DNA from 2 places in the Paenibacillus sp. 8b26 genome. Region 1 is predicted to be linked to the other one. Evidence: riboswitches for the same ligand, from Rfam matches in the RefSeq annotation. Region 1 holds a riboswitch; the other holds the start of a gene.
The links. A riboswitch is a leader RNA that binds a small molecule or an ion and turns the genes downstream of it on or off. The one in region 1 is predicted to bind FMN.
Positions count from the first base shown of each region.

Region 1 (15,892 bases):
AATATAAATGATCTGTATAAAAATCCATTCTTCTTAATGTTTTTTTTGCTATACTGGTGTAAACATTCGATGGAATATGACTTGCTTGTTCCAGAAAGAGAGGCGCCAGAACATGTATTTGCATGGAAGCAGTAAAATTAACAGCACTGGACATTTGGAGATTGGCGGATGCGACACGACCCTTCTGAAGGAGCGTTTTGGAACACCGCTGTATATTGTAGATGAACAGTTAGTACGCCAGCGTTGCCGGGAGTTTATAGAAGCTTTTCATGAAACCGGGTTGAAGTTTCAAGTCGCTTATGCAAGCAAAGCATTTTGCGTAATGGCGATGTGTGCTTTGGCTGCAGAAGAAGGGATGTCGCTCGACGTCGTTTCCAGTGGAGAGCTGTTCACCGCGCTGCAAGCTGGATTTCCGGCAGAGCGAATCCATTTTCACGGCAACAACAAAACACCGGAAGAAATTGAAATGGCGTTAGATGCGCAAATTGGTTGCTTCGTGGTCGACAGCGAGATGGAGTTGCATTTGCTTCAGGTCCTTGCCTCCGAGCGGAAACAGCAGGTAAATATTTTATTGCGGGTTACACCGGGGGTTGAAGCACATACGCACGAATATATGGCCACAGGCCAAGAGGATTCAAAGTTCGGTTTTGACATTGCGAACGGTACAGCAAGCCATGCGGTGGAGCAGGCTATCAGGCTAGATCATCTGAACCTGCTGGGGGTACATTCCCATATAGGATCGCAAATTTTTGAAGTGAACGGCTTCCAAATGGCTGCCGAACGGGTTGCCGCTTTTTCCAGAGAAATCAAGGAACAGCTTCAGTTTTCTTTCAAGGTTATTAATCTGGGTGGGGGATTTGGCATTCGTTACACAGAAGAGGACACACCACTGAAAATTTCCACCTATGTACAGGCTATCGGCGAAGCGGTAAAAACTCATTTTTCCGGGCTGTATGACGAGCTTCCTGAAATCTGGATTGAACCGGGACGGAGCATTGTAGGCGACTCCGGCACCACCTTGTATACCGTGGGCAGCGTCAAGGATATCCCACAGGTGCGCAAGTATGTCTCGGTTGACGGCGGAATGACGGATAATCCGCGTCCAGCGCTATATCAGGCGAAGTATGAAGCCATGCTGGCTAACCGGGCGCACGATGCGAACGAGGAGACGGTATCCATTGCGGGCAAATGCTGTGAAAGCGGCGATATGCTCATTTGGGATGTGGAGCTGCCGCGTCCGACCAGCGGGGATTTGCTCGCTGTTGCTTCAACCGGAGCCTACAATTATTCCATGGCGAGTAATTATAACCGGATACGTCGACCAGCGGTTGTATTTGTAAACAATGGTGAGGCCGAACTGGTGGTACGCCGGGAAAGCTATGAGGATATCGTTCGGAATGATGTCGTGCCACAGCGTTTGGTTCGTGACCAAGCCAGTTCATCGGTTCATCCCAACGCCAAGATTACGGTTTCTTCCTGATTTTGAATACGTGTGACGAAACAGGCCATTCATCCGGAGTGATATACCGGGGACAATGGTCTCTTTTTTTGGACAAGGCTTTGCTAAGCGCGGCAATTCATAGTAAACTGGAACTTGATGCTATTTAGCTTTCAAAACAGGTTGAAAAGGAGCTACAAACAATGAAAAAAGGTAGAATAGATCTAGAAAACGGCGGTATCGTCGAAATTGATTTTTTTCCAGAAGAAGCGCCAAACACGGTTGCTAACTTTGAAAAGCTGGCAAACAGCGGTTACTACAACGGCTTGAGCTTCCACCGCGTTATTCCAGGCTTTGTTGCCCAAGGTGGTTGTCCTAATGGAACAGGCACAGGCGGCCCTGGCTACACGATCGACTGCGAAACAGCTACGAACACAACGAAGCATGCCAAAGGCGTTCTATCCATGGCGCATGCAGGCCGTAACACAGGCGGAAGCCAATTCTTCATCTGCTACGCTCCACAGCCGCATTTGGATGGAGTACATACTGTATTTGGTCAAGTGACCAAAGGTATGGAATTTATTGATGCTGTAAAACAAGGCGACAAAATGAAAGAGGTTAAAGTATTTGACGTGTAATTTTACCGTTAATTACATGATCTTTTTTAAATAGCGTTGCACCTAAGCCGTTCTGTCTTTGGACAGGGCGGCTTTTGTTGTCTTTTGTTTGACGGTTTATTGATTTTTGCAATCCCATAGTCATTACAGTGCGTAAGATCACATTCGAAAAGTAAGTGTTGTGATAGCCTTTTCATAAGAATGCATTTTCCATTTTTTTTATATGAGTATTCAAACTTAGTAAGGATTGGAAAAGAAGGGGGCTTATCACATTGTCTATTTTAACGAGCACAAATCGACTCGGATTTTTTGAAATCCGGCTGGAATCCATTGGTGGACTCGGCGCTAATCTGGCTGGCAAAATGTTGGCCGAAACCGGGGTGCTTGGTCTGGGGCTGAATGCTTCAAATTTTTCGTCCTATGGTTCGGAAAAAAAGGGAACTCCGGTTAAAAGTTTCGTCCGTTTCTGTGAGCAAGAAGTCGATATTCGGGATCACAGTCCGATTGAGCAACCGCATGTGGTAGGCATTTTCCATGAAACGTTATACAAAACGGTAAATGTAATCAGCGGACTGCCAGCGGATGGGATTGTAGTGGTTAATTCTACACGTCCAGCAGAAGAAATACGGGCTGATTTGGGACTGGTATCCGGTACATTAGCGGTGGTGGATGCGATGGGCATCGCACTGGAAGAGCGAACCAAACTAAATACGTCCATGCTCGGTGCCTTGTTCCGTGTCTGTGATTTCCTGGACCCGGAAGCAATGAGATCGGTTATACGCAGTACCTTTGAAAAGAAAAATCCACTGTTAGTAGAACCTAATCTGCGTACGTTTAACCGTGGTTATGATGAAATGGAACTGCACGTATATCCGGTTACTGATGACGCAGAGGATCGGGTTTTTGAACGTCCGCAGCCATTGCTGGGATACGAAACGCAACTACTGGGGGGCGTTATTGCAACTCAGGGAAACAGCATAACGAGAGATGTTAGTGGTTCACGTCAGGGGTATGTGCCTGAATATGAAGCTGATAAATGTACCCATTGTGCCAAGTGTGATTCGATTTGCCCGGATTACTGTTTTGTATGGGAAGAGCAAGCAGACAAACGCGGAAGAATGATTCCATTTTTGCAAGGGATTGATTACCAGTATTGCAAAGGATGTCTGAAATGTGTAGATATTTGCCCATCGGGGGCATTAAGCTCGCGTCGCGAGCAATGGGGATGGGCGGAACAGAATCGAGTTGCCCACCAATTTCCGGTATATGAAGGAGGGCGTGCGTAATGGCAAAACTGGAGGAAGAACTCAAACAGACAGGCGCCGCGCAAGTGACAACGTTCGAATCCGGTAATGAAATGGCAGCTACGGCGGCTGCGCAGATCAATTATCATATGATGGGATATTTCCCGATTACTCCATCTACCGAGGTAGCGCAGTATCTGGATCAGATGAGAACGAGAGGTCAGCATAATATTAAGCTGGTTGCAGCAGACGGAGAACACGGATCGGCAGGGATTTGTTATGGAGCTGCCGCAGCGGGAGCGAGGGTTGTGAACGCCACTAGTTCGCAAGGTTTCCTGTACATGCTGGAGCAGTTACCTGTTCAGTCAGGTACTCGTTTTCCAATGGTTATGAATCTGGTGACACGAGCTGTCAGTGGTCCCCTGGATATTCGCGGGGATCATTCGGACCTGTACTATGGTTTGAATACGGGCTGGGTTATTTTGACGGCAAGTACACCACAGGCTGTGTATGATATGAACATCATGGCACTAAAAATCGCAGAGCATAGCGATGTTCGGCTGCCTGTAATGGTTGCATATGACGGTTTTTATACGTCCCATCAAAAACGTAAAGTGCAATATTTTGCCGATGCTGAGACCGTGCGCGGTTTTGTAGGTCCTAACCCGAACTTAAATTATCCGAATATTACGGATTTTGATCATCCTGTTACCGTGGGCGCGCATATGAACGGCGATGACCTGACGAATAATCATGTTCAGCTGTCCGAAGCACTGAAGTTGTCAGAAGGAGTATATGAGCAGGTAGCAGCAGAATATGCTGCTTTATCCGGTCGGGAATACCCGATTTTGGATCTGTATCATATGGAGGATGCTGAGGTCGCGGTATTCCTGTTGAATTCGGCGGCTGAATCGGCCAAGGATGTGGCCGATCAGCTCCGCGCGCGCGGCATTAAGGCCGGTGTAATTCGTCCGAATATCATTCGACCGTTTCCTGCCGAGCAGCTTCGCGAGGCATTGCGCCATGTCAAGGCGCTGCTGGTAGGTGAACGTGCAGACTCGTATGGGGCAGACGGCGGTAATTTAACGCATGAAATTAAGGCGGCCTTGCAGGAGGACCCGCTGAATCGGACACTCGTGTTGAGCCGTATCTTTGGCTTGGGGGGCAAGGATTTTTATGCGGAAGATGCAGAGGCGTTCTTCCAGCTTGCGATTGAGGCGGCAGAGGCCGGACGAGCGGAGAAGCCCTTTGATTATTACGGAATTAATCCGGGTTCACCGGACAAGGTGATGCCGCAAGTTATGCAGCCGCCACGTGGCAATGCATACCGTACGGGCCTGATTCAGGTTACGCCGGACGAGGCGACCGGGAAGCTCAAAGTCAAGGTACCACCCCTGCGGTCGTTGACAACCAAACCACGCCGTCTTACACCAGGTCACGGGGCTTGCCCAGGATGTGGGGCATTGTCTGCGCTGGAACTGTTTTTCAAAGGTATTGAAGGGGATATTGTCGTGCTGTTCCAGACAGGCTGCGTATATGTGACGACGACAGGGTATCCATATACATCACACAAACAACCGATGATCCACAATCTTTTTCAAAACGGGGCCGCTACACTTTCGGGAGCGCTGGAAGCTTACATGGAAATGAAGCGCCGTAATGAAATTGAAATGTCGGACGATCCGACCTTTATCATGATCAGCGGTGATGGTGGGATGGATATTGGTATGGGTTCTGCGATTGGTGCGGCTCTGCGTAATCATAAGCTGATCATGCTGGAATATGATAACGAGGGGTATATGAATACAGGTTCACAGCAATCGTACTCCACTCCGCTCGGTCACATGACCAGTACGTCGGGTGTAGGCAAAATGCAAAAAGGAAAGCAAGGGCATCACAAGGATACCGTGCAAATCATGGCTGCTTGTAACATTCCATATGCCTTCACGGCAGCCGAAAGCCATCCGCAGGATATGCTGCGTAAAGCGGCCAAAGCACAATGGTATGCAAATAACGTGGGGACCGCCTATGGTAAAATCCTGTGCGCCTGCCCGCTGAACTGGAAATCCGAGGATAGACTGGGTACCAGCATTGTGGGGGCTGCTGTGGAGTCTTGCTTCTTCCCGCTGTACGAGATTGAGCAAGGCAGTACGACGATTACGTACAATCCGGAGGACAAGGGAAAACGGATTCCAGCCGCAGAATGGCTCAAATTAATGGGCAAAACAAAACATCTTCTTAAGGAGGAAGCCACGCTGGCTACCTTTGAGCAGGAGATTGAACGCCGCTGGAATATTCTGAAAAAGAAACATGAAATTTCGGAGCTATAATCCAGTTTTTTGCATAATACACTTTGAACATTGTTATAAGATGTTGCGGTACCGGTTCGATCAAGATTCTTTGCGCTTGTTGCGCGAAGAATCTTTTTTGTCGTTTATGGGATGAAGCATAAAAAATCAGGTAATGATTTCCGATATAGGAGTGGAGGCCTACGTGAAACATGTTGAATTAGTGCTTTCTCTGAATTTTAAGATGCAATGAGGTGCAGGTATGATTAAGCTGAATACAGTTGAGATAATCGAAATTATAAAGAAGCAAATACCCAAGGTCATGAATATCACGCCAGTGGAATTGAAATTTACGGATGACTTTGGACGGACTTCCCTGGCAGCGACAGATCACAAATTTACGCTGACGAACCAGCATTATTCCGCCAAGGTGATGGATTGTGTGCTGGAAACGCAGGTGCGTCCCATTTTAATGTGCGAGATTATTTATTTTCTGAAATGCGAGTTTATCGACGGGCATGTTGATGTACGGCTGGATTACGATATATGCACGGAGGGTGGCCGCGGACCAACCGCTTCAGCGGTCATTACGTTCGATCATGCTACGCAGCTCGGGATCGAAGAACTGGCCGATCTGATTGATCTAGCGCTTCACATGAATGATAGAGCCTGGTTTGAAGAGCTTTCCAGCCAATATGTCAAAACAAAAGCAGAAGCGTCTATCAGATAACTTGCTTTTTTTAGAAGTCGGTGCTAATATACGTAACAAGTTTAATGCTAATTCAATTGAATAAAGCAAGATCCTTCGGGGCGGGGCGCAATTCCCCACCGGCGGTGATGACGTGTCTGTAAATCGCTTCTGCGATGAACAGCGCGGCTTAGTCCGTGACCCGGATGCTGAGCGATCAGCAGAAGGTGGACCTGGTGCAATTCCGGGACCGACAGTATAGTCTGGATGGGAGAAGGATACGAAGCGCATGTGCATGACATGACATGTGCCGATTTTTAGCATACGTAATGGTACGTACGGCTTATTTCGTTGCAGGTAGCAAACGGAAGATTGCTTGTTCTACAAGCTTTCGTTTTCGCACGCGCTCTGAGCGTATTTAGTTGTATGGCCAGTCATGCTTTCTATTGGCAAACTTATCATTCATGTGGTCTCAGGATGTATATGGACTGCGCTTGTATACTGCAAATTCGACTCTCATCACCCCCGTGACGGATATTATCCGGACTGGGGGTTTTTTGCGCTTACGCCAGATGAATCAGGGATAAACTGAACTTTAGATGGAAAGGAGTGAAGGCATGTTTACCGGATTGGTCGAGGAAGTGGGACGCATTCAGCAGATTTCCAGAAGCGGAGAAGCGATGGTGCTGGGCATTGCGGGTTCTGTGGTATTGGACGATTTGAAAATAGGAGACAGTGTTTCCGTGAATGGTGTTTGTCTGACCGCAACACAGGTGGGTACTAAGGATTTTAAGGTTGATGTGATGCCTGAAACCTTCCGCAGCAGCAATCTGAATGAGTTGAAATCCGGTAGCCGGGTCAATCTGGAACGGGCTATGGCGGCGAATGGCAGGTTCGGAGGGCATATCGTGCAAGGACATGTGGATGGAACGGGCACGATTCGTCGGGTGACATCAGACCAGAATGCGGTTGTGTACGAAGTTGCACCTACAGATCAGGCAATATTCAAATATATTCTTCTCAAAGGCTCGATTACACTCGACGGCATCAGCTTGACGGTTGCCCAGCGCACAGGAGATACCTTTGCCGTATCTATCATCCCCCATACCTTATCTGAGACGGCCTTGCAGGCCAAACGTGAGGGAGACACCGTCAATATTGAATGCGACATTTTAGGTAAATATGTGGAGCAGCTTTTGAATTACGGAAGATCAGCGGCGACGGAGGAAATGGAGAAAGCTCCTATGAGTCTGGATTATTTGGCGAAACACGGCTTTGCCTGATGCCATAAGAAATAAGGAGGAAAGCGTAATGGAAAGCGGAAGCAGTGAGAGCCATTCAAATATAGTGGCTGACGTAGTGGAATATGGTGTGTTGGAGCAGGAAGTGGAAATTCGTCTGGATTCCATAGAAGAAGCGCTGGAGGATCTAAAAAACGGTAAAGTCGTGATCGTGGTGGATGATGAGCAACGGGAAAACGAAGGCGATTTTATCGCTCTGGCAGAAAAAGCGTCCCCCGAGGTCATTAATTTCATGATTACCGAAGGCCGCGGGTTGGTCTGCGTACCGATTACAGGGCAAAGAGCCGAGGCACTGGAATTGCAGCCGATGGTGGAGCAAAATACAGATTTCCACGGCACAGCCTTTACGGTGTCGGTAGATCATAGAGAGACCACAACGGGGATTTCAGCAACCGAGCGTTCTTTGACCGTGCGTGCGCTGACCGACGAGACAGCCACAGGGAGCGATTTTCGCAAGCCTGGTCACATGTTTCCGCTGATCGCCCGCGATGGGGGTGTTTTGCAGCGTGCGGGTCATACTGAGGCGGCTGTCGATCTGGCCCGACTCTGCGGCTCCAAACCCGCCGGGGTCATTTGCGAAATTATAAAGGAAGATGGGTCCATGGCCCGAGTACCCGATTTGGTAGTGATCGCCAACCGTCATCATTTGAAGCTGATCAGTATTCAGGATTTGATTGACTATCGTCGTCGTATGTCATTGTAAATAATTTAAAAAAGAGAGGTTGATTCATATGGCACGTTTTCTGGAAGGTAATCTCGTATCGGATGGTTTGAAGTATGGTATTGTGGTAGGCCGGTTTAATGAGTTTATTACAAGTAAGCTGTTAAGCGGTGCAATCGATGCGCTTCAACGGCATGGAGCGAAGGAAGAGGAGATTGATGTAGCCTGGGTGCCAGGTGCTTTTGAAATTTCATTGATTGCTCAAAAAATGGCTGCAAGCGGTAAATACGATGCCGTTATTACGCTGGGTACGGTGATCCGTGGTTCTACCTCGCATTATGATATCGTCTGCAATGAAGTGGCCAAGGGTGTGGCGGCAAGCAGTCTGAAAACAGGCGTGCCTGTTATTTTCGGTGTAGTAACGACGGAAAACATTGAGCAGGCTATTGAGCGTGCAGGTACGAAGGCTGGTAATAAAGGCTGGGATTCCGCACTGGCTGCGATTGAGATGGCGAATCTGGGCAAGCAGTTTTAATTTTGCGAATACCTGAATAGAACGACATAACTATAGCAGGAAAAAGGGATTGGATTGTTAAGCAAGGCGATGACGTATATACTACAGAAAGAGGGATTGATAAAGTCGAGCATAAGTGCTAACGGGGAAAGGTATTGTTGAATGATGATTGGAGTAAGGCAGGGGGAAGCACATTGACAGTCGTAAATTACAAGCTGGAAACATTCGAGGGTCCGCTGGACCTGCTGTTGCATCTGATTGATAAGGCCGAGATCGATATTCAGGATATCCCGATTAGTGATATTACCGATCAGTATATGGCTTTTTTGCACAGTATGCAGGAGCTGGAGCTGGACATTACGAGCGAGTTTCTGGTGATGGCGGCGACGCTCTTATCCATTAAGAGTAAATTGCTGCTTCCCAAGCCACCTGTAATGGAATATGATGATTTGGATTTTTATGAAGAAGAAGATTATGATCCGCGGGATGAACTGGTTCGCAAGCTGGTGGAGTATCGTAAATATAAAGGGATTGCCCGCCATCTGAGTGAGCGTGAATGGGAACGAAGTCTGATCTATGGCAAGGAGCCGGAGGATTTGAGCGCATACCTGCCCACCGAACCCGCCAATCCGGTGCATGGGCTGCATGCAAGCGATTTGGTCGCGGCTTTTCAGCGTGCGCTGCGCAAAGCAGAACGACGTACGACGGTAACCCGTATTCACCGGGATGAGATTTCGGTCAAGGACCGTATTCGGCAGGTCATCGGGGCGTTAGAGATGGTAGGAACGGGGGGACGGCTTCTGTTCTCCAAGCTGATGCATGAGGATATGTATCGGCATGAAGTGGTAGTCACCTTTTTGGCTATCCTCGAATTGATGAAAATGAAGCAGATTTTCTGCTATCAGGAGAAGCTTTTCGATGATATTGTAATGGAGTGGAGAGGGGATTTACGGGTTAATGGATTATCTGAAGCTGAAATCAATTATTGAGGGACTGCTGTTTCTCGCGGGAGAGGAAGGGTTGTCCGCCAAGCAGATCGCCGACATTGTAGAGCAGCAGCAAGAGCTGGTTGAAAAGGGTCTGGAGGATATGAAGCAGGACATGGAGCAGGGAGGAAGAGGTCTGCAAATTGTCCGTATCGCCGGGCACTATCAGCTTGCAACCTTATCCGAACATGCACCTTATTTTGAAAAGCTCGCCTACTCTCCGGCACGTGCCTCGCTGTCGCAAGCGGCCTTGGAGACACTTGCCATTGTGGCCTACCGCCAGACCATTACAAGAGTTGAAATCGAAGATATTCGCGGTGTCAAATCTGAGCGGGCCATACATACTCTGGTCAACAAGGAGCTTATTGAGGAAAAAGGTCGGGCTGAGGCTATCGGACGGCCGATTTTGTACGGTACGACGAAGTCATTTCTGGATTATTTTGGTCTGGGCTCTTTGGCGGATTTGCCGCAGCCTGAGCAGTTTGAGGACTCGGATAATTTGGAGGAAGAGACACAATTGTTGTTCGAACGTTTGGAGAGTAATCACCCGGATATGAACGATACGGAATCTTGATGCCTGACAGGAGCTTGTTTTACAGGTTTCTCTTCATTGTTAAAGATTCGAAATTTAGAAAACAGCCAGTCCTTGCGTAATGGGGCTGGCTGTTTAGCGTTTCAGGATGCATGTTTTCCGGGTGAAGGGTCATACTATTTTTGCCATGGTATATCTATGTAGAAAAAAGGAAGGGAGGACTCGCCAGTGTGGAAATGGATCGGTATCGCCATCATCGTCGTCTTGTTACTTGTGCTGGCTGTTCTGCTCTCCCGTATCCGATTGAAGCTGGATATTGCCAAGCATGATAATGATGACCGGGCGCATCTGGAGATCAGATTTCTGTACGGGTGGATTAAAATAAACTATGACATTCCGGCTATTCTGCTGGCAAGTTTGCAGAAAGGGCTACTCTATCGACTCGATCGCAACAAAAACATACATAAAACCGATGCTTCTATTGACAGCGGCACCATCGATAAAGAGAAAATCAAGCGATTTATACACGATATTCGGATTCTGCTGAAAGGAACACGCTCCTTTCACCGATGGATACGTCATACGCTATCCCATGTGAAAATGTCGAAAATGGAATGGTCCACCAATATCAGTCTTGCTGACGCTGCTTATACGGCTACCTCTACCGGTATTCTCTGGGGACTGAAAACGTCACTGATCGGTTTTGCCTCCAGCTTTGTGCGCATGAACTGCACGCCCAAGCTGTTTGTTGTGCCCTATTGGGTAGATCGCCTGCGTTTTACTACCACTTTGACCTGTGAGGCAAGTATTTCACTAGGTTATGTCGTTTATTCGATGCTCATGTTGGCTTACCGCATATGGCGCGTACCGGGCGGCCCAGAGGCGTGGAAGCGCGTATTCTCCAAGAAACCTGAGAATCGTCAGGTCAGCAGTGAAGAGTAAAGAGCGATGGAATCCATCCTTCTCTGAACTTAGGGTAGCACAAAAATACTCTTGATAATATTGTCGAATTTTATCGAATATCTTGATTTATTTATATAATGTCGATAGAATTAGTCGTAATTATAGCAGAGAGATCGTGCGTAACAAGAGGAGGCAGTAAAGGTTGGGCGATTCATGGAGATTAGGGATTGATATTGGGGGAACATTTACGGATTTAACCATATTGGACAATCAGAACGGCAAGCTATGGGGAGTGAAAACTCCAACCATTCCGTTGGACCCTGCACAGGGGATTGCAAATGGATTAGCCTTGTTGAAAGAGCGTGGCATCAAGCCGGAGGACATACATTACTTCGTGCACGGCACTACAATAGGTCTAAATACGTTACTACAGCGTCGCGGTGAGGCGATTGCACTCATCGTAACCGAGGGATTCCGGGATTTGCTGGCTCTCCAGCGTTTACGGCTGCCGATACCATATGATTTTCGTTCCAGACTGCCTGAGCCGCTTGTGCCGAGAGAACGGGTCTTTACGGTAAAAGAGCGCATGCTGCATGACGGTACGGTACATACCTCATTAGATTCTGATAGTCTGGATCAAGCGATTCGCGGGGCGCTGGATTCCGGAGTGAGCGGGGTAGTGGTTTGCTTCCTGCATAGCTATAAAAACCCGCAGCATGAGCAATTGGCTGTTCAGCGGATACGTAAGATCGCTCCCCAGTTGGGTGTGAATGCGTCTTCCGCCTTGTGGCCTCAAATGAGGGAATACGAGCGGGCGGCTATGACGTCCGTTAACTTGTATATTCAGCCAAACGTCCAGCGTTACTTTGAAACGCTTCGTGAACGTTTGAATGAAGAAGGAGTCCAGACGCAGCCTTTTATTACGCAATCGAATGGCGGTATTATGGATATTGGCACAGCTGCACAGGCGCCAGTACGAACTTTGTTTTCCGGACCCGCCGCAGGGGTAATCGGTGCAGTACAAGCCGCAAAATCTGCAGATATTGCCAATGTCATCACTTTTGATATGGGGGGCACGAGTGCTGATATTTCCATTATTGAAGGCGGTAAGCCTACATTCACACAAACCAATCAGTTGGCAGGGATGCCGATTATGCTACCTTCCGTTTCGATGTATTCGGTAGGGGCAGGCGGCGGTTCCTTTGCCTGGATTGACAATGGAGGGCTGCTTAAGGTAGGACCGGAGTCAGTCGGTTCGTCGCCGGGGCCTGCCTGTTACGGCACGGGGGAAAGAGCTGCTTTGACGGATGCGTTTCTTTTGTGCGGATATTTGAATCCGGATAGGTTCGCCGCAGGGCATGTACAGCTTTTCCCTGAACGTTCTGCGCAAGCAATTCGTCCCATTGCCGAGCACTTGGGAACAGATGAACAAATGGCCGCCGACCGAATGATTCAGGTAGCTGTGGCGAATATGTATGCAGAGCTAAGCGCGGTGATGGAGCAGCACGGCTTTGATCCACGGGAATTCAGTCTGCTTGCCTTTGGCGGCGGGGGACCGGTAACGGCTAATTTTTTGGCAGAGGAAATTCAGGCACAGAGTGTTCTGGTTCCACCGAATCCGGGTACGTTGTGTGCGCTAGGAGCACTGTCGGCTGATTTTGCCTATGATGCAGTATTATCTTTACAGCAGCGGTTTGATGAGTATCCTTCCGATTCGCTCGCGCGTGAATTTGATGTTTTGGCAGAACAGGCGCGGCAGTGGCTTGATAAGCAACAGGTGGAGGGGCTGGAAGGGATCGCACTTCATTACTCGATGGATGCACGTTACAGCGGACAAGCCTTTGAAATTGAGCTTCCGCTGGATTGCTTCATGCTGGAAGACGGAAACGGTGAACGGATTGTCACCGCTTTTCACGAACTGCATCATCGTCAATACGGGCACAGTGATCCTTCTGCCGTATTAGAGCTGATTAACCTGCGGGTACGGTTGGCAGGCCATACGATTAAACCTCAGATTGCCTCCATTCTGGAGGCGACGGATCAAATTCAGCCTTCAGGAACACGACGTATTGTTTATGGCGGAACGGAGTATACCGCTGATATATACGCTCGCATCGAGCTGCGTGCAGGCCATCGGCTTGAAGGACCAGCTATCGTCGAACAGGATGACACAACCGTTCTTGTGCTGAACGGCTGGTATGGTGTTACGGATCGGTCCGGCAACCTGATTTTGAAACGAAAAGAGGTGCGCGGATGAAGACAGATCCGGCAACACTGGAAATCATGCGAAGCTATTATAATGCAATTGCGGCGGGCATGGGCCATATTATTGAACGAACATCGTTCACGACATTTGTGAAGGAGTCTGCGGATTTTGCCACCGCATTGGCGACACCATCAGGAGAGTTTTTTGTTTACCCGAAAACCGTCGGGGTGACTATATTTTTGGGTTTAAGCTTACAGCGTGCAGCTGAGGCGTGTGAGCCGCTGGAGCCGGGCGACATTATCATCACCAATGAGCCGTATTCCACCGACGGATTGGCGACACACTTACCAGATGTCCATGTATTCAAACCTATTTTTGTGGACGGTGAGCTGATATCTTACGCCTGGGCATTTGTCCATTGCAGCGATGTAGGCGGACTGGTACCCTCTAGTATTTCGCCCGAGGCCACGGATATTCACCAGGAAGGTTTACGTATACCTCCAGTGAAGCTTTATAAGCGTGGTCAAGCGAATGCGGACGTGCATATGTTTCTGAATGCGAACAGCCGGGCGCCACAGCTCAATCTGGGTGATTTTAATGCGATGGTGGCTGCTGTCAATACAGCGGAACAACGGATGCATACGCTAGTGAACAAGTTTGGTGTTCAAGCCGTGAAAGACAGTATGCAGGACCTTATGGATCAGGGTGAGCTTCGTGCCCGCAAGGTCATCGAACAAATTCCTGACGGCACCTACAGCTTTGCTGATTATTTGGACGATGATATGGTTTCGGATACTCCTGTGCGTCTGGCCGTGTCGGTTGTGGTCAAGGATGGAAGCATTACGCTTGATTTTTCCAACTGTGATCCACAGGTGAGAACGGCATTTAATCTCGTGACGAACGGGAAAAAGCATTCGTTTCTATTCCAGGGATTAATCAACTACATTATTAGTTCTGATCCGTTCATTCCGGTTAACGGAGGGATTACACGGCCCATTTCGATCGTAGCACCAGCGGGTACGCTGGTTAATCCGGTATATCCGGCTGCGGTGGGCGTGAGGCATACGATTACGATGCGGTTGTATAACGCTGTGCTTGGAGCGCTTGCGAAAGCTATTCCGAATGGAATTCCGGCCGCGGGTGCTGGGCAATCTGCGATTGTGGTGCTGTCCACCCCCGACGTTTTGAGTGGTTCGCGCAATATGGCTGTAGTCCAGCCGATGGGCGGCGGGGGTGGAGGGCACAGTGATATGGATGGAGCGGACGGAATCGACCATGCTTCCGGTTTCCTTCGAAATACCCCGATTGAAAGTTTGGAGCAGCACATTGAAGTGCTGGTTCACCGCTATGAATTGCTGGAAAACACAGCAGGTGCAGGACTGCATCGCGGGGGTCACGCCATCCGTCTTGATTTTGAGATTCGGGAGGAAGGTTCCATAGTAACGGCTAGAGGTATGGAGCGGCTCCGCTTTCATCCTTGGGGACTGGCAGGAGGGCAAGCCGGTGCCTTGGGACAGGTCACATTGAACCCCGGCCGATCGAATGAACGAAAACTACCCAAAATCAGCGTACTCCATCCGGAGCTAGGTGATGTGGTCAGCATTCAGTCTCCTGGTGGGGGCGGCTGGGGTAGCCCGTTCAAGCGCAATCCCCAAGATGTACTGGAGGAAGTGCGAGCTGGCCTTCTGGGGGTGCAGCAGGCTGAGAACTTATACGGCGTTGCCGTTCAAGTACAAGATGGTGTGTGGGTGGTGGACGAGGAATTGACGTGCCAACACCGGGATGGAAATACTTGGGAAGTCGAGGACTTGTGGGATTTCGGGAGCGCAAGAGAAGCCTATGAGGCCATCTGGACATCAGAAGCAAGCGACAGCTTGGCGCAACTGCTCCAACAACTTCCACCGACTCAACGTGCTATTCGCAAGCAACTGGTTCATGAACGTGCCAAACAGATTTATCCGCAACAGAAGTTGTCGGCCGCGTGTATTGAGCAGCTGTGGCAGGATTTAATGTAGAAGGTATTTTATTATTCATAAAAGGTGGTAATGTCCATGAAAAACAAGAGAAAATTTACATTTGCTTCCTTATTCCTTAGCTTGGCGGTCCTCATTTCTGCTTGCGGCAATCAACAGAGCGGAGCGGGAACCGATAATCAAGCCAGCGGCGAGCTGCCGAAAACGAACAAAGTGGTCATTGGTGTGTCCGGTGGAGATTGGGAAAAAAATATCCGTAAAGCAGCATTGGATCAATTTCAAAAGGATACCGGGATTGAAGTGGAGGTTGTCACGGGTACGGATGCCGAATGGTATCCAAAGCTGAAAGCGGGCAATGGTAAAAATGCAGCTTATGACGTGCTTGTTCTGCAACCGGACACCATTCAACGGGCAGCAGATTCCAATTTGTTGCAGCCTTTGGACACTAAAAATGTTCCTAATCTGGCTGATTTATACCCTTCTGTTGAGGAACGGTTCACGAAAGACGGCAATGTATACGCGGCAGGCTTTAGTATGGGGC
Region 1 covers NZ_CP192445.1:5,678,963-5,694,854, forward strand. Annotated here, with positions in the region: gene ACQ4MX_RS26385 (spore germination protein) at 1-2, shown strand, start outside; gene lysA (diaminopimelate decarboxylase) at 113-1,480, shown strand; gene ACQ4MX_RS26395 (peptidylprolyl isomerase) at 1,642-2,076, shown strand; gene ACQ4MX_RS26400 (2-oxoacid:acceptor oxidoreductase family protein) at 2,328-3,341, shown strand; gene ACQ4MX_RS26405 (thiamine pyrophosphate-dependent enzyme) at 3,341-5,629, shown strand; gene ACQ4MX_RS26410 (IDEAL domain-containing protein) at 5,850-6,317, shown strand; FMN riboswitch at 6,385-6,558, shown strand; gene ribE (riboflavin synthase) at 6,893-7,558, shown strand; gene ribB (3,4-dihydroxy-2-butanone-4-phosphate synthase) at 7,587-8,279, shown strand; gene ribH (6,7-dimethyl-8-ribityllumazine synthase) at 8,308-8,772, shown strand; gene ACQ4MX_RS26430 (segregation and condensation protein A) at 8,946-9,740, shown strand; gene scpB (SMC-Scp complex subunit ScpB) at 9,709-10,311, shown strand; gene ACQ4MX_RS26440 (DUF2953 domain-containing protein) at 10,498-11,211, shown strand; gene ACQ4MX_RS26445 (hydantoinase/oxoprolinase family protein) at 11,375-13,429, shown strand; gene ACQ4MX_RS26450 (hydantoinase B/oxoprolinase family protein) at 13,426-15,393, shown strand; gene ACQ4MX_RS26455 (ABC transporter substrate-binding protein) at 15,430-15,892, shown strand, end outside.

Region 2 (15,892 bases), 2.1 Mb from region 1:
AATCTTGTACTATAACAAGGATGCTTTTAAAGCGGCGGGACTTGACCCAGCTAATCCTCCGAAAACATATGATGAATTCGAAAAGGCTGCCAAAGCCTTGAGCAAGGACGGAAAATCCGGTGCATCCATCGCCATCTACGGCTGGTTTATGGAGCAGTTGTTTGCCAATCAGAATGCGGATTATGTGAATAATGGCAACGGACGCAATCAGGCGGCAACAGAATCGTTGCTGAATTCGGATGCAGGCGTGAAAACCCTGACTTGGTGGAAAAAAATGATCGACGAAAAGGTTGTATCCAACCTGGGACGTAACTCCGATGATACTGCGAAGGCTTTTTCTGCAGGACAAATTGCCATGACACTGGATTCCACCGCTTCGCTGCGTAATATTGTGGAGCAGGTTGGCGATAAGTTCGAGGTAGGCACTGGCTTTCTGCCAAGAGCGAACGAAGCGAAAGAAGGCGGCGTGGTTGTAGGCGGCGCGAGCTTGTACATCATGAACAATAAGCCTGAAGCCCAGCAAAAGGCAGCGTGGGAGTTCATTAAATTCGTTGCTTCCCCGGCTGTACAGGCACAATGGAGCGTGAATACGGGGTACTTCCCGATCACCAAAGCAGCTTATGACGAGCAGGTACTCAAGGACAATATGGTGAAATACCCGCAATTCCAAACCGCTGTTGACCAACTGCACGCATCGGCGCAATCCATGGCTACACAAGGCGCAGTGATGGGCGTATTCCCGGAAGCGCGTCAAATCGTAGAGGGTGCAATCGAGGCGGTCTTGAGCGGACAGCAACAGCCAAAACAGGCATTGGATCAGGCAGCACAAGAGATTACAGGCAAAATTGCGCAATACAATCAAACGGTAAAAAAATAATCAGCCTTCCTTTAAAAGCGGCTGGTAAACTTAATACGCGACCCCTTTACCAGCCGGTTTTATAAAATAACGGACCGAATAAGTGACCCCCTCACTTGTTCGGTCTGTTTTTTGTATGTCTGAATCCTCCCGTTTTTAGAACGTCCGTTTAGACGAACTGTCTAAAATTGTTTATTTTGTACATTTCCTATTGCTGGATAACTGAAAATGGGCTTATAATAAACGTATAATTTTTGTACTGGACGGTCAGTTCAAAAAGGAGGAAGCATGAAAAACCAGACGAAGGAAATTATTTTTAACGGTGCGCTCAAGGCTTTTTCCGAGCGTGGCTTCAATGAAACCAATATGGAGGAAATCGCCAAGGTATGCGGCATTGCTAAAGGTACCCTCTATTACAACTTCAAAAATAAACAAGAGCTGTACATTTATATTTTGAAGATGGGGATGGAGCGTTTTGTTCAGGATATCCGTGAAACCATGTCTCAGGTTCCGAAGGATCAGGTAGAATCGAGGATTCTCAAGCTGATTCAAGTACACATTGAGTTTATTGGAAGAGAGCCGGATTTTTGTCGTTTGCTGGTTAGCAAGGGATGGGTTTCGCAGGAACAGCATTTTAATATCAGGCAGGTCTTAGCTGACTATTTTGATTTTATGGAAGCAGAGATCGACTCTGGTAAGTTTTACGGAAAAATTTCGAGTAAGCTTGATGCGAAAACGACAGCAAATTGCTTATTTGGTATTTACATCTTTGCACCGATGCGCTCAATGGTTTGGGGCGAAACGATGAACTTGCAGGAAGTTCGGGAGAGTATTGAAATTTTTGTTTGTAATGCGCTAGGTATGCATCTTAAATAGACAGATGGAGTGATGAGAACATGAAAGCTAAAAAATATACGATTTACGCCGTACTTATTGTTTTAATCGCCATAGGGATTTATGCTCTGACCGCTTTTCAAAAGGGTGGCAGTAGCCTGTCTGCGGATCAGTCCTCTTCCATTCCGACAGCTTATGTAGAATCGGATACGCTCAATGCCAGCTTTAAGATGGCGGGACGTATTGATCAGATGCTCGTGAGTGAGGGCGACAAGGTGAAAAAAGGGCAGGTGTTAGCCCATCTGGAAAGCCGTGAGCTGGAAGACAAGGTGAAACAGGCACAGGCGGCATTGCTGGCAGCCCAGAGTAATGTGTCCAAAGCGAAGGCTGGCGTATTGCAGGCTCAAGCGGGAGTGGGGCAGGCACAGGCTACCGTGAGTGCAGCTCAGGCCAAAAAGAGCCAAGGTACCACAGCAGTCGGCGTGACTGCACAGGCTTCATCCAGCCAGATCGAACAGGCACAAGCGGCCGCGGCTGCGGCGAAGGCGAAGCTGGATGCCCTCAAGAGCGGCGCAAGACCGCAAGAGCTGGAGCAAGCACAAGTGAGTGTGAAGGCTGCCAAGGAAACGCTGGATTTGACCACTAAAAATCTGGAGCGCGCCAAAAAGCTTCAAGAAGCCGGGGCAGCAACCCAAGCCTCACTGGATCAAGCGACGCTGGACCATCAACAGGCGGAAGCCAAGTACAATTCAGCATCCCAGCAACTGAATATGGTACGCGAGGGAAGCCGCAAGGAAGAAATCACGGCGGCTGAAGCGCTATACCGTCAGGCATTGGCTGCGGTGAAGGAAGCACAGGCAGGAGCAGGCAAGGTTACTTTGCAGCAGGAGGATGTCAAAGCCGCACAGGCTTCGGTAGAACAGGCGCAATCTGCTGTGAAGGCGGCGCAATCCACGGTAGAGCAGGCACAGTCGGCGGTTGCAGGTGCCAATGCACAGGTAGCCCAGGCAGAAGCTGCCCTTCAGGAAGCTCAGACCTACTTAAGCTACACCACGCTGCGTGCATCCGAGGACGGCATTGTAAAATCCAAATCGCTCAGCTTGGGCGAAATGGCCAGTGCAGGCTTCCCGGTCTATACGATTGAAACTTCGACGCAGCGTTGGGCTAAATTCTATGTGCCGGAAACGTCCTTGAATGGTCTCCAGCCAGGGGACACTGTGCAAGTTAAACTGCTGTCGGGCGGCAAGGAGCTGAAAGGTAAAGTTATTTTGCTGGAATCGGCTGCCGACTTTGCTATTCAAAAACCGAGCCAAAGCTCCGGTGATAAGGATGTACGTTCCTTTGGCGTTAAAGTAGCATTGCCCGATCTTGCGGCTTCGGTTCCGACAGGCTCCACGGTTCTGTTTACAGGCAAAGGGGCGCAGTAATATGCAGGATCAACAGGAAAGACTTCATATCCGCGATGTGTTTCGTGAAGAATGGCTGAGCATCTTCCGGGATCGACGCTTTATGGCTATTCTGCTGATTACGCCGATTGTGTATACCATCTTGTTCGGCTTCCTGTATTCTCATCAGCGGATTACCGAGATGCCTGTCACGGTGTATGACGGAGACAATTCACAGCTCAGTCGTCAGATCATTCAGGCGTTCGATGCGACAGATTCGTTTGCCGTTACACGGCAGGCCACCAATCAGGAGGATGTGGTTCGTCAGGTGGAGACTGGGGAAGCCAAGGTCGGCATCGTCATTCCCGACAATTTCACCACCCGGCTTAAGCATGGGGAGAACCCGCCCGTACTGACCCTGATTGACGGAAGTAACATGATGTATTCCAACAGCGCCAGCCGAATTGCCAATCAGGTTATTAGTAGCGTGAGCGCCGGGGTATCGGTCAATTCCATGAAACAAAAGGGAATGAACGCCGATCAAGCCGCCTCGACGCTGAGTACCATCCCGTTCCGGTCCAGAGTGCTGTTCAACCCGGTATATGATTACAAGCTGTTCATGCCGTTAGGGGTTATTTCTGCGGCTCTCCAGCAGTGCTTGCTGCTCGGTATTGCGTTGTCCTGTACGCGGGATAAGGAGGCAGGGACTTGGGGAAGATTTGCCGCTTGGAAAAATACCCCTTGGCGTCTTGCGATTGCCAAGCTGACACCGTATTATGTGGCGGGAGCCTTTAATGTGCTGACTGTATTCAGTATTAGCGCCCTATGCTTTGATATCCCGTTCAGGGGGCAGGTGCTGCCACTGATTCTGGTGTCGCTGGCCTTTAACTTTGCCTTGTGTGGTTTAGGGTTCCTGTTTAGTCTCTTTTCCAAGACCAGAGTGGATGCGACCCAAACCCTCATGTTGATTGCCGTTCCTTCCTTTATGCTGTCAGGCTATACGTGGCCGCTGGAAGCGATGCCCGGATTCTTGCGGGGGCTTGCTGAAATATTACCACTGACGTATTTTCTGGATGCTGTACGCAATATTACCCTTAAAGGGCTGGATATCACGTTCGTTATCAAGGATACGATTGCGCTGGGCGTTATTGGCTGTGTAAGTCTGCTGGTATCCTTCGCCATCTATCCGTTATTCTTTAGACAGCACCAGACGACAGGGCAGCATGCCGATGTGCCCGCTCAAGAGGGAGTTACGCTTAAAGGCTAAAAGTAACTAAATACGCATATCAAAAAAGGTAGATCAGGTTTTTACTCCTGATCTGCCTTTTAGTTTTAAGTGCTATATCGTACTGGTTGAATGAAATATTATTGCGTCTTTAAGTCTTCAATAGAATCAATCGGGACATAGGATGGGACGACAAGCCCGGACATAACGCCGGTCATGCTGGTTCCGATGTCATCCACCTTATCCTTGTATTGAGCCCAATAATCAGCATGCGTCAATGGAAGCCAAGCGGCAGCGGTAGCATCTACACTTCCGCCGGCCACGCCAGTCCACATCGGGCCGATTTCCACTTGCAGGGCTGTTACTTTATAGCCCAATTTTTGCTCCAATACATATTTCAATACATTCGTACTGGCAATTTCAGAATCCCAAGCAGCGTAGCTCAGCTTCAAAGGATCACCGTTAACGGGCTGTAGGCCCTTGATCCATTCCTGTACCTTGTCAGGATGTTTATCAGCCCAGTTCTTGGCAGCCTGCTGTGGGGCAGTACCGTCCTGAATCGCGATCATCACTTCACCCATATCTTCAGCAGTCCACTTAAATCGGCTTAGAAATTCATAAGCTACAGGAGCATCCTGCTTCAAGCCTTTGCGAGCGATCGTATGAATTTCTTCCTTATCACCGTACGCTTTTTTAGGATCTTTCAAGTATTTCAAATCATATTTGTTAAACATCCAGTGAGGGGTCCAACCAGTTACGACGATAGGTTGCTTGGCTTTGATGGCTTTATCCAGTGTAGCGGTCATAGCAGCTCCAGAGCTTTCAAGCAACTTCCAGTCGGATAAGCCGTAGTCATTAATAGCTTTAGCGGTCAGCTTCATTAGTCCGGCTCCAGGGTCGGTACCGACAATGCGATAGCCGACCTCTTTGCCAAAGTCCTCAGTTGTGGCGGAAGCCGGAGCCGCTTCGGCTCCGTTATCCTGCAAATCAGTAATCGATTTAACATCCATGTAAGCTGGAACGACCAATCCGGTTTTAACTCCGCTCATATTAGCCCCAAGATCGTCGAGCTTATCCTTGTATTTAGCCCAGTAATCCGCATGGGTTAACGGCAGCCATGCAGCAGGTGAAGCATCTACATCACCACTAGCGACACCTGTCCACATAGGACCTGCTTCCACTTGCAGTGCGGTTACTTTGTAACCTAGTTTGTTTTCCAAAATATATTTCAGCAAATTCGTGCTGGCAATTTCAGAATCCCAAGCCACATAACTTAGCTTGAAGGTGTCACCATTAACAGGTTGCAGTCCTTGGGTCCATTCCTGCACCTTATCGGCATGCTTTTCAGCCCAATCCTTGCCAGCTTGCTCAGGGCTGGTTCCACCTTGAATAGCAACCATCATTTCACCCATGTCTTCCGGTGTCCATTTGAACCGTTTTAGAAACTCGTAAGCAATAGGAGCATCCTGTTGCAGTCCTTTACGGGCAATCGTATGAATACCCTCGGCCTCACCATAAGATTTTTTAGGGTCTTCCAAATATTTGAGATCATACTTGTTGAACATCCAGTGCGGCGTCCAACCTGTAATAATGATCGGTTTTTTCGCTTTTATGGCTTTGTCCAGTGTTGCAGTCATCGCTGCACCGGAACCTTCTACCAGCTTCCAGTCGGACAAATTGTAGTCTTTTAACGCCTTGGCAGTTGATTTCATAATACCTGCCCCGGCATCAATTCCGATAATTTTGTAGCCGACTTCTTCGCCAACCGGGTTGGCAGCAGCGTTTCCTTTGCCAGATGCAGAATGATTCGATCCAACAAAATATTGCGATGCGCCAGCGATCAGAATGACAGCCGTAACCGCAGAGGTAATCCATACCTTTTGTTTGGTAGATACGCGGCTTTTGCCTCTTTTCGCTGGTTTGAACAGGTTCTGCGTGAAACGGTCAAGCACGATAGCCAGAACAACGACAGCCAATCCGGCCTCAAAACCCTTACCAATTTGGAGCTGTGTCACGGCACGGTATACAACGGCACCAATACCTTCCGCACCGATCATAGAAGCAATAACAACCATAGACAGTGACAGCATAATCGTCTGGTTAATACCAGCCATCAAGGTTGGCATAGCCAGCGGCAGTTGTACTTTGAACAGCTTTTGCGCCGAGGTTGAACCGAATGCGTCGGAGGCTTCGACCAATTCACCCGACACTTGCATAATCCCCAAATTCGTCATGCGAATGGTTGGAGGGATCGCGAAGATAACAGATGCGATTACGCCCGGTACAACACCAAGGCTGAAAAAGGTAACCGCAGGCAGCAAATATACGAACGCAGGCATCGTCTGCATGAAATCAAGCAAAGGCGTAATAATGCGTGACGCCGTTTTGCTATATGCACACCAGATCCCGATTGGAATCCCGATGACAATGGATACGAGTGCGGACGTGATGACCAGTCCGAGCGTATTCATCGTTTCGCTCCAATAGCCCAGGTTGTCAATCAGCAGGAAGCCGATGACGGTAAACAGCGTAAGCTGAACCCGACCGATCATAAACGCGATAATCCCGATGATCACGATGAACACCAGAGGGTGCGGAAGCATGAACAGCCCAGAGAAAAAGCCTACAACAGCTTCAATAACAGAAGAGATAACATTAAACAATCCAGCCAGATGAATACCCATCCAGTCTACAATACTTTGAATCCACTCAGCGATTGGCAGTTTCGGAATCAAGGGCATTCACCTCCTTCGTGGTGGTTACATCTCCGCCAAGTGCGCCCAGCAAAGCTCCACGGACGATAACACCTAACAGCTTCTGTTTGTCATCGACCACAGCCAGAGGGACCTTGGACGAGCTTGTAATTTCGAACAAATCATTAATGACCGTTTCCGCAGCAACTTGCGGTCCGTCCGTCATGAGAATATCTTCAATCTTCAAATTATTGCGCAGTGCATGGACAGCATCTTCAGCATTGATAACGCCCAACAGCTTCTTGGTACGGTCAATGACGAACAGATTGGAAATCCCGCGTTCCCGCATCAATTCCAGAGCAACACGCGGACCGCGATCCATTGTGATCGTTTCTGGACGAAGCATGACATGAGCAGCCGTCAGTACCTTGGACAGATCCACGTCCTCGACGAAGCGGGCTACATAAGAGTTAGCCGGTTGGATCATAATTTCTTCCGGTGTACCGATCTGCACGACCGATCCGTCCCGCATCAATGCAATCCGGTCACCGATCCGCAGCGCTTCATCCAGGTCATGGGTAATAAACACAATCGTTTTCTTCATTTTATCTTGAAGCTCCAGCAGCTCATCCTGCATGTCACGGCGAATGAGGGGGTCCAGTGCGCTGAATGCTTCATCCATCAAAAGCACTTCAGGGTCATTAGCCAGCGCCCGTGCCAGACCGACCCGCTGCTGCATACCGCCACTCAGTTCATCGGGCATTTTATCGCCCCAGTTTTTAAGACCGACCAGTTCCAGCGCTTGCTGTGCCTTTTCCTGGCGCTTCGTTTTTTCTACCTTTTGAATTTCAAGGCCGTATTCTACATTTTCCAATACAGTCCGATGTGGGAACAGGGCGAATTTTTGAAAAACCATACTGATGGTTTTACGGCGAACTTCGCGGAGTTGTTCTTTGTTCATCTTGCGGAGATCCTTGCCGTGTACCAGAATTTCACCGGAGGTAGGTTCAATCAAGCGATTTAGCATTCGTACTAAAGTGGACTTGCCACTGCCCGAAAGGCCCATAATAACGAAAATTTCACCTTGCTTAATTTCCATGTTGGCCTTATTGACACCAACAGTAATCTGTTTTTCTTTGGCCAACTTTTCCTTGCCCCAGCCTTGCTCCAGGAGCGGAACACCTTGCTCTGCGTGAGGACCAAAGAGTTTGCTGACATTTTTGACTTCCAAAATCGTCATACATACACCTCTTCTTTCTATACTTTGCTTGGTATTAACCCCGTGTTACATTAAGGAATGAGTATAAAAATCATAATTCTGAACATCCTGAACGGTTAATGACAAAATTAATTGTAACAGAAGCATTGCTTACATTTCAAACAAAAAAACTGTTTGTAAAGTACGTACAGAAAAAACTGTACAAAGTTTCCTTCGATATGCTCCTTCGTTCTATAGAATGCTCAAACATTCGGAACTTTACAACCGATAGCTCTTTTTTTAAAATAGACAATGAAATATAATCATAAGCAAAAGATTTATGTATATCCATAATTTTAAAAGTTTACTATCATTAGCAATTTTGCGAATTGTGATTTTGAACGACCCATGCTGTTGTAATATAGACAGAAGCTTTGTTTTTGAAACATTTCATTTTTAATTGAAAGATTTCATGTGTTGCGTCAAAGCCAATCGGTTACGGGTAAAAGTCGTTCATACGATCTTAGGCAAAATGCTCTAAAATTAGGAGGTTGCAAGCATGAGCTTGTACCAGTTAGGTGATGAGCAGCAGGCTTCGCTGCAAAAAATTCGCAAACGTGTCATAGAAGCTATAGGTAAAAATATGGACTTGTATGGGATCACCCTGTCTGCGGGGCATTTGTACGGTTTGCTTTTTTTTGCGGATAAACCGATGACGCTGGACGAAATGGGCCGTGAAATGGAAATGAGCAAAACGAGCATGAGTACCGGTGTCCGAACACTGCTGGATTTAAAAATGGTCAACAAGGTGTGGAGCAAAGGCTCACGCAAGGATTTGTATGAAGTCGAATATGACTGGCATCAAACGTTCACAGACTTCTTTGCTATTAAATGGAGAAAAGCGGTTGAAACGAATTTGCTGGTGCTGCGCAAGGCCATTGAGGAGCTTGACAGATTACTGGAGCGGGATGGGGAATATGAGGAATTTAAGGCTGTTCTCCAGCAGGATCGTTTGAAAATGAAACAGGCTGTGGCCTATTACAAGTGGCTGGACCGACTGATTGATTCGATGGAAAGCGAAGAAATATACAAGCTGATCCCAAAGGAAGAGGTTCGTGATTAATCGCTTATCCTCTTTTATTTCCATAAAAATGCCGGAGCGTAGAAAGTTGTTCCTGGCATTTTTTTGTGTTTGGCTTTGTTAATTTTGGATTAGCTTTGTTCGATTTTTGGTTTGGGCCTGCGCAAAGGGTATAATAGAAATATGAAATGATTGATATAACGCTGTGTTGAATATTTAATACTGAACATACAGGTTAAAGGAGGCTTCATATATGGAAAGTATTACAGTACATACCCGCCTGGGTCAGCTTCGTGGGGAAACGGTGAATGGATATCATATATGGAAAGGCATTCCATATGCACAGCCTCCTGTGGGGGAACTGCGTTTTCACGCGCCTCAGCCTTTGAAGCCTTGGGAAGAGGTACGAGATGCAACGCGCTTTGGGCCGATCTGTCCGCAGCCTATGCCATCTGCTGAGAGTTTGACCGGGAATCTAGTGGAACCGCCTGAGCAGTCGGAGGACTGCTTGTACCTGAACGTCTGGACGCCTGCTTCGGAGGCACCTGCAAAGGGACGACCCGTGATGGTGTGGATTCACGGCGGAACCATTGTAACCGGGTCGGGAATTATTCCATTATATGATGGGGCACGGATGGCGGAAAATGGCGATGTTGTCGTCGTTACGCTCAATTATCGGCTCGGGCCGTTGGGCTTTTTGCACCTGACTCCACGGGGAGACGGACTGACCTCTAATGCGGGGCTGCTGGATCAGATTGCTGCCTTGGAATGGGTCAGGGACCATATCGCCGCATTTGGCGGTAACCCGGACGAGGTGACGGTGTTCGGTGAATCAGCGGGAGCTATGAGCATTGCCGCGTTATTGGCTATGCCAGCCGCAGAGGGCCTGTTCCAGCGTGCTATTTTACAAAGCGGAGCATCGCAGGTGCTGCCGACTTCACAGGCGGAGCAAGTCACGGCTGCATATCTCCAGCAGTTGGGGGTGGACACCCTGCATCCGGAACGATTGTTCACGCTGCCGACGGAGGCGCTCATGCTTGCCATGGCCAAGACGCATGAAATGATTGGCCCGGGGCTGGCGATGCTCTATCAACCCGTTGTGGACGGTGTGACCTTGCCTGACGTACCTTTATCTGCGATTGCCAAAGGATCAGCCAAGCAGGTATCCGTTCTGATCGGAACGAATTTGCATGAGGGTGCTTACTTTATTCGCAAGGAATCCCATCTGATGAACAAGTCGATGGCGAGCCAGGCATTGGAAATGATGACGGGCATGTCAGATGTTGGCGATTTGACGGAACCTTTCCCTGTTACGATTGAGGGGCAAGCGCAGATGCTGACCGATCTGTTCTTCTGGCGACCTGCGCTGGCTCTAGCGGTTGCACAAGCGGTTCATGCCCCGGTGTGGATGTACCGTTTTGACTGGACACTGCCGGGGCATCCTGTATTCGGACAAGCGGTTCACGGCGCGGAAATTGCGTTTGTTTTTGATAATCTGGAGCTGCTAGGTAAGCTCGGATTGGACGTTCATCCGCCTATGAGGACGCTGGCTTACGATATGCAGCAGGCATGGGTTGCTTTTGCACGTGACGGAAAGCCTGTGCTGCCGGAAGGGGAATGGCCGGTATACGACAGGGAATCGCGTGCTACGACCATTTTTCATCAAGGCATCTCAGTTCAGCATGACCCGGAAGGGGAAAGACGCCGCCAGTTGACCGGACAGATGAGTATTTGATCCAAGTATTGAGATATCGTCTAATGCCCTAACATACTAAAAGCCTTCGCCCGTATTTTTGTATACGGACGAAGGTTTTTTTAGATTGAACAGGTGCAGATGTATTGCAGGAACTAAATCTTGAATCGCTTAACCAGCTCTTGCAAATCCTGCGCCATGTTGGACAGCTCCTGAGAGGAAGAAGCGATTTCTTCCATCGCCGCCATTTGTTCTTGAACGGCTGCGGAAGTCGTCTGTGAGCTATCCGCCGAATTGCGGGACAGGCTTGCCAGATGGGTAACAGTAGCCGAAACTTCCTCCGTACTGGCTGAAATTTGTTCAGCGGCTGCGGACACGCTTTGAATCTGTTCCACAATATGAGATGTGGAGCGCTCAATATTCGTGAAGGCACCTTCTGCATCTTGGCTAATACGCAGTCCCTCGCCCACTTGGTTACGGACATTACCGTTCATCGTAGCCGTGGAACGCTGGATCAGATCCAGCATCTGTGTAATGATTTGGCTGATGGAATCCGCGCTTTCCTTGGATTGCTCCGATAGCTTGCGAACCTCGATGGCTACTACGGCGAATCCACGCCCGGCTTCGCCTGCTCTGGAGGCTTCGATTGACGCGTTCAGCGACAGCAGGTTGGTCTGCTTGGCAATGGCAGCAATTGCACTATTCATCTGCTTCGCATCGTCAGAGAGCTGTGACAGCTCGTCCATCAGGCTGGCTGTTTGGGTCACAGCTTCCAGAATGCGGTCCATCTGTGTGCGAACGCTGCCGATCATTTGGCTGCCTTTGGCTACGTCATGCTCAGTCTGTCCTGCTGAATCTACGATGGAGCTTGCCGATTCCGCAATGGTGCTGACACCCTTCGCCATTTCCTCGACGGCATTGGCTGTTTGTTCGGATGCCTCCGCACTGGTGGTCGCATTTTCTGCGGATTCCATAACCGTTTCCGCTACATGCTGTACGGATTCCGTCGTTTGCTCCGTGCTTTCCTTGATCATCAGGGAGGAGGACGCGAGTCGGGACGACGTTTGGTTGACCTCGGAAACCATCGTATGCAGTGCATGTGTCATCTGGTCAAAATTTTGCGCCAGCTCGCTGAATTCATCCTTGCCGAACAGATTGACCCGTGCGGTAAGGTTGCCGTCACGAACCTCGCGAGTTCCATTTTGCAGCTTGCCCAGTGGAATCAGGAACGAGCGAATCATCAGGATAATAATGATAGCAGCAACCAGTGTGGATATGGCGATAACGATTAGGCTTTGTCTCAAAATCGGTTGGGCAGCATCACTGTAATCCTCCAGATCCGATAGTGCGATAATGTTCCACCCGGTGAGAGGGTCCTTGAGTGTAAAGGCCAGCATATCTCTATTCATAAATTGCATTTGTGATACGGAAGGAGTATCATTTTCAGCGTTTTTTTCCACTTCGGGAAGTCCCTCAATGGTGTCTGCCGGTTTTTTGCCTGAATTGTTAAAGGCTGCTCCAGTTCCAGATACAATTTTATGATTAGAATCAACAATAAAAAGTCCCCCGCGTTCGCCAATCTTAACAGACTGGAGGTTTTGATTCATTTTGTCCAGATTCAAACTCAACGCAATAGCTCCTTGACCATCCTCCAGCGTTCTTGATACAGCAAGCGCCAGATTTCCTGTCGTGGGGCTCACAATTGGAGCACCAACGGATACTTTACCCTTTTGCAGCATCGCATTTTTGTACCACGGTCTCTCCGTGGGATCATAATCGGTCGATTTTTTCGGCGAACGAACGTATTGTCCTTTCGTATTGCCGAGGAACGCGCCATCCAGCTCGGGATGGGCTTTGACGATGACATCCAATTTTGCCTGAAGGGCCTCCTGGTTGGAAACAAGGGAATTGGATTCGATTTCAGTGGCAAACACGTCCAGATCCTTCACAATGGGCGATACATACTGATTGACATTGCTTCGGATCAGATACAGATTCGTGTACACAGAACCAGCCACTTGCTGAGTGAGTTGCGTTGTGGCCCCCTGATAAGAAAAGTACCCGATAAGTACGCTCGGAATCAATAGAACCGCCAAAAAAGATACAATCAATTTTGTCCGCATTAAATAGAACTGTTTGAGAAACCTGCTCCACCATGGAACTGTTTGTTTTGCTTTAGTCATAGTTCTTGCTCCTCTGTGTCTAATGATCACTACATTGTTTTATTCGACAAAAGCCAAAGAATTTTATAGATGTAATCTTTGGGAAACGAGGAATAGTTGCTATTTTTACACGCTTTTATTTAAAAATAGTTCTAAAGTAGCATGTTAAATATTAATACTTAGACATAAAAAGCCAAATCGGAGATGCAAAAGCATCTTCTCGATTTGGCTTGGGTGAGGGATAAAATGGACATTGAATCTATTAGTTTTTTTGCTGACGAGAAATCATAAAGAGTGTAATCCAGATAAGCATAAAGCCAGTCAATTGCGCTACCGTAACGATCTGCTGGAAAGCGATCCAGTTAATTACAACACCGACCATCGGGAAGCTTAGTTCTGCCATCGTGGCGTAAGACGCCTTGGTCGTACTGAGGCCCTTGTAATACAGTAACAGGCTGAGAAGACCAGGGAGCAGCGCCTGCAGCAACAGATTGATAATCACTGCTGCGCCCGCCCATGTGCCAGCAGGCATATTCCAAGGTGCATGCTCCACAGAGGTGAGAACGATCAGCAGAGGGAGAGCCACCATGAAGCGCAGGGAGGTCACCGTCTCATATTTCATCGAACGAAGCAAGTAGCTTCCCATTACTGTCGAACCGCCCCACAGGACCGCTGCTCCTAGTGCAAGCAGACTGCCGACGTGGATGAAATCATGAACATGTCCGAAGGGGAGCGACCAGCCGAAGGTAAGAAGATACGTCCCGAACAGAGCCACGACAATTAAGATTCCAAAATTACGCGGCAGCATTTCCTTCAATATAACGCGGGCCAGAATAATAGCGACCAACGGTTGAAGCTTCTGGAGCAGCAGCACTGCATTGAGATCACCGTTGCTGAGTGCCATTGTGAAAATCACGCTGGCCAGAGCGGAACCGCCCCACGAGACGAACAAAATAGCCAAAATCTGACGAAGCCGTACCGCTTTAAGCTCCTCGCGGTGCTTCCACAGCACTGGTGCCAGGGCGATAAAGAGCAGCACATGCTCCATCAGCACAATTTGTGTAGAGGTAAATGATTTGAGCAAAATAATACGAAACAGCGGGTCCGCGCCCCACAAGGCCGCTCCAATTGCGACTAGCCAAAAACCGCTTTTCATGTGGGAGCTACGATCAAAACCTTTGGATGTTAGTACAGTTGATGATTGACTCATACTCAATTAGCTCCTTGCGAATACAGGACCGGTGGCACAAAAACCCCCGTCCATGGCGATAGGCCATGCAAGACGGGGGTTGATCAAATAAACTTGCCGCTTTATGCAAGTTAAATGAAGTTGCTGCAGAACCAATAACACAGTATTCATTCACTTTGCGGCATGTTCATGCTTCGATCTTCTTCCATCCGGACTTTACCGTCGGCTTTGGCATCTCACCAAATCAGTCCGTATCCTGTTGCCAGATACAGAGTCGCGGGCTTAGCTCCATGAGCCATACCGCCGGTTGGGAATCACACCCTACCCCGAAGATCCTTATTCCGTTTTTTAATTTCTCCTATAGGATATACCTGTTTTAGAATGAAGTCCAGTGAAAAATATGTGTACATCGAACAAAGGTTTTCATTTATTTTTTGAAAGCGTTTTACAAAATTGCATATTACGAAGTAATATCTTTGTACTCGATACGACGGATGGCCGCATAAGCTACGAGCATCCCCAGCGCGGCGAACCCGATCTGCACAAGCGCAATGGAGCTAAGTGTAGCGCCGTTATTATTCGAAAACAGCAGGGCTACGATCAGGATCGAGCTCACAATGGTGGTAGGTATAGAGTATTTTCGCATCCCCATGTACAGCGGAACAAGCCCCATAAAGCTTGCTGCAACCGCATTGATCAGTGTCCGCACTGATTGCTGTCCTAGTATAGTGAGGCTAAGCTTATCCGGTACAATAACGACGAACTGATTTAATAGATGAATGGCTGCCGTAATGATGATTTCCGATAAAATAATGGACAGGAACGTAAACAGCAACACGATCAAGAGTTTGGCGACCATCAGCTTTTTGCGGTCAATCGGGTACATGAACAAGATGTTAATCGACTTGGACTTAAATTCGCTCACAATAAAGCGGCACAGCAGGACGGAGGCAAAAATAATAAATGTGGCTCTGACCATATAGTCCAGGAGGTCCAAAAGCTCAGCGTACCGTGTAAATTCGGGCACTCCTTCACTTTGGCTGTCCAGCGCAATAATGATGAACAGGCCAAAAATACATGCGTTGGCGATCAGCGCCGCACGGATATATCCCGCCAAATGAAACTTTTTCAGCTCCAGTTGCATCAGTTTAAGCATGAAGTTCACCTCCATGTAACAGCCGCACGAAGTAGTCTTCCAGCGTACTGTTTTTTTGGTAGATGGAATCCACCTCTACCTCATTTAAAATGAGCGTTTTCGTAATTTGCTTCTGGGGTACACTTGTATCGTAAATGCGTATATTCTGATCGTTTAGCACTCGGATATTCGTCAGATTCAGGTGATGGGAGAGGACGTAGGCCGCTTTTTTGCAGTCATTGGTCGTAAATTCGATGTATTCCGTATTGGTTTCCCGCACCTGTTCCATCGACACTTCCTCAATCAGTTGACCGTGATTAATCACACCCACCGTATCGGCAATTTGCTCGATTTCCACTAAAATGTGGCTGGACACAAGGATCGTCATGCCATATTCCTTGCACAGCATGTGGAATAATTGGCGGATTTCCTTGATCCCCA
Region 2 covers NZ_CP192445.1:1,693,081-1,708,972, reverse strand. Annotated here, with positions in the region: gene ACQ4MX_RS07635 (ABC transporter substrate-binding protein) at 1-877, shown strand, start outside; gene ACQ4MX_RS07630 (TetR/AcrR family transcriptional regulator) at 1,145-1,732, shown strand; gene ACQ4MX_RS07625 (HlyD family secretion protein) at 1,753-3,117, shown strand; gene ACQ4MX_RS07620 (ABC transporter permease) at 3,119-4,342, shown strand; gene ACQ4MX_RS07615 (glycine betaine ABC transporter substrate-binding protein) at 4,441-7,035, opposite strand; gene ACQ4MX_RS07610 (quaternary amine ABC transporter ATP-binding protein) at 7,010-8,233, opposite strand; gene ACQ4MX_RS07605 (GbsR/MarR family transcriptional regulator) at 8,751-9,314, shown strand; gene ACQ4MX_RS07600 (carboxylesterase/lipase family protein) at 9,526-11,007, shown strand; gene ACQ4MX_RS07595 (methyl-accepting chemotaxis protein) at 11,121-13,148, opposite strand; gene ACQ4MX_RS07590 (DMT family transporter) at 13,390-14,337, opposite strand; FMN riboswitch at 14,510-14,654, opposite strand; gene ACQ4MX_RS07585 (ABC transporter permease) at 14,777-15,472, opposite strand; gene ACQ4MX_RS07580 (ABC transporter ATP-binding protein) at 15,465-15,892, opposite strand, start outside.
Region 2: linked by a shared signal. The riboswitch ahead of ACQ4MX_RS07590 (DMT family transporter) and the one ahead of ribE (riboflavin synthase) in region 1 are both predicted to bind FMN.